Regions from separate parts of the Priestia sp. YIM B13551 genome, predicted to be linked through region 3. Evidence: riboswitches for the same ligand, from Rfam matches in the RefSeq annotation. Region 3 holds a riboswitch; each other region holds the start of a gene.
The links. Region 3 has a riboswitch for S-adenosylmethionine ahead of ACFX4N_RS22025 (methionine ABC transporter ATP-binding protein). Riboswitches for the same ligand answer to the same signal wherever they lie in the genome.
Positions count from the first base shown of each region.

Region 1 (2,265 bases), on a different contig from region 3:
GATTTACGATTATCAATTGAATACTTATCAGAGATTTCTTTTGCTAACGGACCTGCTGTAATAATTGAAATCGTGTTATTAGCCGTCGCTAAATTAGTTAAACTTACCAATCCGGCGATGCTGAATTCTCCGCCTTTTTTTGTTTGAATGCGTCGTGTTAATAAATTCAATAAGAACTGAATACCGCCATTATAGCGAATAAGCTCAACCATTCCGCCAATTAACAGAGATAAAATAATTAACTCTGACATTCCGCCAATACCTTCTGTCACAGTTTTAGCAAGAGAAGAAAGCGTGTAGCTTCCGTCAGCTAATCCAATCACGCCGGCTAGCACAATTCCTCCGGTTAAAATGCTTAATACGTTTGCACCAAATACTGCAGCAATGAGTACGCCGATATAAGGCAAGATTTTAAACCAGCTGAAATCTTTAATTTCTACTGATGACGTGTTTCCTAGCGTCATTACAAGCAATAGAATCACTGTAACAATCGCTGCAGGAAGTACGATAAAAAAGTTTACTTTCAATTTATCTGTCATATTTGTTTTTTGCGTACGAACTGCCGCAATCGTTGTATCAGAGACAACAGATAAATTATCACCAAACATTGCACCGCCAATCACACCGGCTATTGCCAATGTAACAGAAACATGCGCTTGCTCACTGATTCCTACAGCGATAGGTCCCAGCGCAGCAATTGTTCCCATTGATGTTCCCATCGAAATTGAAATGAATGCGCCAATAACAAAGATTCCTGCTACGACTAAGCTTTGCGGAAGCACAGAAAGCGCTAAGTTTACCGTTGAATCCACAGCTCCCATGCCTTTAGCGACTTCAGAAAAAGCACCTGCTAAAATAAAAATAAGCACCATAATAATGATATCAGGATGTCCTGCTCCTTTAGCAAAACGCTCCACTTTTACATTAAGTGAATCTTTGCGGTTCATAGCCAGCGCCACAATGGCTGCAATGATAATGGCTACTAATACAGGCAGCTTATAAAAGTCTCCCGTTATAATTCCTGATCCGACAAACAGGACTAAAAAGACGCCCAGCGGTAACAGCGCCCAGCCGTTTCCTTTTTGTTGTTCCATTCTTAACACCTCTTGTTTACGTAATAAAAAAAGACCTCTTCTTATTGATAAGAAGAGGTCTCTTATTTTGTATCATAAGATTACCCTTCTCATCTTCCAAACGAAACATCGTCTGCTGGATTTGGCACCGCACTGCGTACAGCCAGTTGCCGAGACATCATAGGGCCAGTCCCTCCGTCTCTCTTGATAAGAAGTTTATAGTTGTTTTAAAAATAGTCTTTCACTACTGTAATCTCTTTTTATTTAATTGTCAAATGCTATTTCAGAAAAATATATAGTGCGAAAATTCTCACATCAATTAGCTACGTCTCGTTTTAAAAACGCTGCCCAAGCTACGCCCATAAAGAAGACAAAATGCGCGACTAAGACGAAGATTGAAAATGGAATCGTCATGCCGTCAAACAGCGGTTTCATTCCGTCCATATACTGCACAAAGTTCGTGTTGGCAAATAATAAAAATTTCCCCCACCATAAGCCTAACTCTGATACTAGTCCTGTTACAGCTTTCGCGCCGATACTTACGACAATAGCTAGACTTGAAGCAAGCGCGCTGTTTCTAAATAAAGACGACAGCATGAATGCGAACGTCATCATCATAAACGTTTCCATATACGCACTGTCATACGTAAGCGTAATGTTTTTAAGCAGCTGCGCATCTCCTTCTAGACTGGTAAATCCAAAGAACAAGGCTCCCCATACAAACGAAAAAAGCAAATAGCTCAGTAAATAATACAAGCTAATTAAAATGAGGGTTAGGTACTTGGATGCTAAAATCGTTGAACGTCTAGCAGGGCGAATTAAAAGAAGCTTAATGGTACCTGCCTCAAACTCTTTTGCAACCATTGACCCTCCAACAGCAAGAGCAAAAAATTGAACAAGAATGAGCATACCTGAACTAAATGACAGGAAGTTCAAAATGTTGTCTTCCGTTCCCGCACTGTTTGCTACTTTCTTCATTAAAAGAGCCATACAAAGAGTTAAAATACCGATTGTAATAAACGTGACTTTTGTACTTCTTTTATGAAACCATTTCATATGTTCATTTTGAATTAACTTAAGCATGGTGCTCTCCTTCCGTAACGGACATAAACGAATCTTCAAGCGTCTCATACACAGGAGTGATTCGGTAGACTAAAATATCGCTGTCCACTAATTTTCTATTCACAGCTGG
Region 1 covers NZ_JBHZOX010000001.1:664,354-666,618, forward strand. The annotation lists gene ACFX4N_RS03440 (Na+/H+ antiporter NhaC family protein) at 1-1,094, opposite strand, end outside; SAM riboswitch class I at 1,181-1,287, opposite strand; gene ACFX4N_RS03445 (ABC transporter permease) at 1,389-2,156, opposite strand; gene ACFX4N_RS03450 (ABC transporter ATP-binding protein) at 2,149-2,265, opposite strand, start outside.
Region 1: linked by a shared signal. The riboswitch ahead of ACFX4N_RS03440 (Na+/H+ antiporter NhaC family protein) and the one ahead of ACFX4N_RS22025 (methionine ABC transporter ATP-binding protein) in region 3 are both predicted to bind S-adenosylmethionine.

Region 2 (2,265 bases), on a different contig from region 3:
TCTTTCAGCCAGCCGAAGAAACGGCTTCTGGGGCAAAAATGCTAGTTGAAAAAGGTGTGCTCGAAGGAGTGGAAGCGATATTTGGGATGCATAACAAACCGGATCTTCCTGTAGGAACCATTGGTATTAAACCGGGACCTTTAATGGCAAGTGTTGATCGTTTTGAAATTGACGTCAAAGGAGTAGGAGGTCACGCGGGTATTCCTGAAAAAACAATAGATCCGATTGCTGCTGCTGGTCAAATTGTTACTAGTTTACAAACCATTGTCAGCCGTAATCTCAGCCCCTTTCAAAATGTTGTTGTCAGCATAACTCAAATCCATGGAGGGAGCTCGTGGAACGTCATTCCTGACAAAGTAACGCTTGAAGGAACTGTGCGTACCTTTCAAGAAGAAGCGAGAGAAAAAATACCGGCTCTTATGAAACGAACTGCTGAAGGGATTGGCGCAGCTTTCGGGGCTTCAGTAGACGTTAAATGGTATCCATATCTTCCTGTAGTAAACAATGATGATACGCTGGAAAAACTAGTTACTAAAGCGGCAGAGGATCTTAGTTATCAAGTCGTAGAAGCTGAACAATCGCCTGGAGGAGAAGATTTTGCCGTATATCAGCAGCATGTACCAGGATTTTTTGTATGGATGGGTACAGCTGGAGAATATGAATGGCACCATCCTTCTTTTTCATTAAATGAAGAGGCATTACTTGTAGCAGCTTCTTATTTTGCTAATCTAAGCTTTCATTTTTTGAATTCATTCCATTACCAAAAAAATTAAAATATTTTTATTTTTCTATTTACGGGGATGGAATTGTTTGATAAAATAAATTTTAAATTAAAAAAGTTATCACGAGTGGACGAGAGATCTGGCTCTTTGACTCCACAGCAACCTACGAATGTAAGGTGCTCCTACCAGCAAAGCATGTGCTTTGGGTGATAAAACGGGTGAAAAACTCATTTTGCATCAAAGCAAAATGAGTTTTTTTATTTTTCTAAAAGGAGAGGGTTTTATGAGTCATACAGCAGTTGCAGCACATACAGGAGAGAAAGCATTAAAGGAAGCAGTGAAATTATTAGGAAAGCATTATCAAGTAGCTTATCGCGAATTAGAAACATTTTATGAAATTGTGGTCGAAAACCATGTTCGTACATATGCTGTAGGCATAGATATTAAAGATGTACAAAAAGCAAATGAACTAGAAATTTATTCATCATGCTGTTCCAAGCTTGAGCGAGTAGGCTGTCTTTTATAGAAGAAGTCTGCTCGCGCCTCTATTTTTTAAGTGTTTTTAAATAGAAAGCATGGTTTTTGACAAGCAAAGAATCTGGTGGGTATAATCAATACTCACTAGGTTTTAAAATTAATCATAAATTGTCGAAATTTTTACGCAAATTAAAGGTTACATTCGAAATGAATTGTGGTATGTTATAAAACAAGAATATTTTATGAAAGGAGCATTGAAATGGAAATGTCTCTTGAACACGGAAACGATGCAGGAAGCGAACAGCTTATTGATCGTATCCTAGACTTTTTAGAAGATGACGAAAAGTAAAAAAAGAGTGTGCGGTGCTATCCCTAGCCGCGCACTCTTTTTTTATCATGTGCGTAAAGGCAGCGCCATACTATGATACATAGGGATAGAATGAAAGAGTCTCTGTCAAAGGGATTGACGAATGGTTTTGTTTGATAGAAAATTTAGAAAAAGGAAAGAGATGAAGGGTATGTCGAACAAAACATCTTTGTATCAAACAAAAGAACAGTTAAAAAAACTTGTAAGCGAATTGGTTTCTATACCTAGCGTGACAGGAACGATGGCAGAAGTGGAAATGGCTGAATCGATAGCGTCTTATTTATTGAAGCTGCCTTACTTTCAAAAAAACGAGCAAGTCGAGCTTCATTCAACAGGAGACGGACGGTCGATTGTCACAGCTTTTGTTCAAGGGAAAAATACGAATAAAACAGTTGTACTAGTAAGTCATTACGATGTAGTGGATGTACAAGATTATGGACAGTGGAAAAAGGATGCTTTTCACGCTGATACATTAACGAGTACTTTTTATAACCATATGGAACAAGTTCCGGCGCACGTACAAAAGGATATGATAAAAGGAGACTGGCTTTTTGGCAGAGGAACGATGGACATGAAAGCAGGCATTGCCCTGCATATCAGTATGGTTGAACGAGCATGCAACGGAGAGTTTGACGGAAACATCCTGCTGCTGTCGGTGCCGGATGAAGAAGTAAATTCGCTTGGGATGAGAAAAGCAGT
Region 2 covers NZ_JBHZOX010000001.1:1,723,988-1,726,252, reverse strand. The annotation lists gene ACFX4N_RS08760 (M20 peptidase aminoacylase family protein) at 1-773, shown strand, start outside; SAM riboswitch class I at 837-938, shown strand; gene ACFX4N_RS08755 (hypothetical protein) at 1,006-1,248, shown strand; gene ACFX4N_RS08750 (M20/M25/M40 family metallo-hydrolase) at 1,718-2,265, shown strand, end outside.
Region 2: linked by a shared signal. The riboswitch ahead of ACFX4N_RS08755 (hypothetical protein) and the one ahead of ACFX4N_RS22025 (methionine ABC transporter ATP-binding protein) in region 3 are both predicted to bind S-adenosylmethionine.

Region 3 (2,265 bases):
TTTACGTTTAACAAAGAGGTATACATACTCGTTGACTCTGATGATTCAGGGAATAAGCTAAGAAAACAATTTAAACGAGAGCTTCCGGAAGCAGAGCATCTATATATTGATAAAATGTACCGAGAGGTTGCTGCCGCCCCTAGACATCACATAGCAACAGTATTACTGAGTGCCAATATCGATGTTAATGCAGAATTTTTAACATAAAAGGAATGAGCAACATGCAAGAATGGAGCGAAAAACAGCTTGACGATCAGTTAAAAGAAGGACAAAGAGCGTTTATCTTTTTCCATACACCTTTTTGCGGGACATGTCAGCTGGCAAAAAAAATGTTAACCGTAGCAGAAGCGATGCTGCCTGGTGTGACCATCGGAATGAGCAATTTAAATTATATGCCTTCAAAAGCAGAAGTATTTTCAATTGAAAGTGTACCTTGTTTGATTGAAGTGAAAAATGGCGAAATGGTAAAAAAACTCTATGCGTTTCATTCTATCGAGCACGTACTTGAAGAGCTTCGATAATCAAACGTTTGTTTAAAATGAAGAAATTGAAAGAGAGCAAACCGTTGGGGCTGTTGAAATCTTGGGATATTATCCCAAGAACAAAATCTGTTGACAGCCTATCTGACACATGCTAAAATCACACTCATGAATGTTCATAAATGAATGAATATTTCCCAAAAACAAAATAATTGTTGCGAACTCTTATCAAGAGAGGTGGAGGGACTGAGCCCTGTGAAACCCGGCAACCGTCAGACTAACTGAAATGGTGCCAATTCCTGCAAAGCTATGCGCTTTGAAAGATGAGAGAAAGGATTAAATATCGAGCCTTTCTGTCATGCGCAGAGAGGCTTTTTTAATGAGGAAAATTGTTTTACGGCTTTTTCATCCTATAGGGCAACCTAACATAATTAAGTTTTTACTAAAGAAGGTGAAGAAATATGATTACATTAACAGACGTTACAAAAATTTATCAGGCTAAAAGCGGTCAAGTAACAGCTGTTGATAATGTGAATCTAACCGTTAACCAAGGTGAAATTTACGGAATTATTGGTTATAGCGGAGCGGGGAAAAGTTCTTTAATTCGCTTGCTAAACGGGTTAGAAACACCAACGACAGGAACGGTCGAAGTAGCAGGTAATGATATTGGAAAAATTAAAGGCGGAAAACTCAGAAAAGCTAGACAAGAAATTAGTATGGTGTTTCAGCACTTTAATATCTTGTGGTCGCGTACGGTGCGAGAAAATATTGCCTTTCCGTTAGAAATAGCAGGGATCTCAAAAGAAAAAAGAATGAAACGAGTAGACGAGCTTATCAAGCTAGTCGGGCTTGAAGGGCGTGAAAATGCTTATCCATCACAGCTTAGCGGTGGACAAAAGCAGCGTGTTGGTATTGCTCGAGCGTTAGCCAATAACCCAAAAGTATTGCTGTGTGATGAAGCAACATCAGCGCTTGATCCTCAAACGACAGATTCCATTTTAGATCTGTTAGTAGATATTAATGAGAAGCTAGGGTTAACCATTGTATTGATTACTCATGAAATGCACGTTATTCGTAAAATTTGTCATCGGGTAGCCGTTATGGAAAATGGGGCAGTAGTAGAAGAAGGACAAGTGCTAGAAGTATTCAGAAAACCTAAGCAGCCGATTACAAAACGATTCGTTCAACAGATTTCTGAACCAGAAGAAACGTTTGAAACAATTGAACAAGTACAGGAGTTATATCCAAGCGGGCAAATTATTCAGCTGACGTTTGTTGGCGGAAAAGCAGAGCAACCGCTCATTACAACGATTTTAAAACAGTTTGATGTAACGATTAATATTTTGCAAGGAAAGATTTCTCATACACAAACAGGTTCATACGGAACGTTGTTCGTTCATTTAGACGGAGAATTAACAGAAGTTGAAAAAGTCATTGCATACATTCATGAGCAGCAGGTAGAAGTGGAGGTAATGACAAATGCTTGAGAAACTATTTCCAAACGTTATTTTAGATGATTTTATTCAAGCGACAAATGAAACACTATATATGACGGCTATTTCAGTTATAGCCACGTTTGTTCTAGGTATTTTATTAGGCTTGCTTTTATTTTTAACGTCCAAAGGACAGCTTTGGCAAAACAAACCTTTATATGCCATTGTGTCAGCAGTTGTAAATATCTTTCGTTCCATTCCATTCATTATTTTAATTGTTTTACTGATTCCATTTACCAAAGCATTGGTAGGAAGTATTTTAGGCGCTAATGCAGCGTTACCTGCTTTAATTG
Region 3 covers NZ_JBHZOX010000005.1:66,178-68,442, reverse strand. The annotation lists gene ACFX4N_RS22035 (toprim domain-containing protein) at 1-207, shown strand, start outside; gene ACFX4N_RS22030 (thioredoxin family protein) at 222-521, shown strand; SAM riboswitch class I at 702-809, shown strand; gene ACFX4N_RS22025 (methionine ABC transporter ATP-binding protein) at 941-1,966, shown strand; gene ACFX4N_RS22020 (methionine ABC transporter permease) at 1,959-2,265, shown strand, end outside.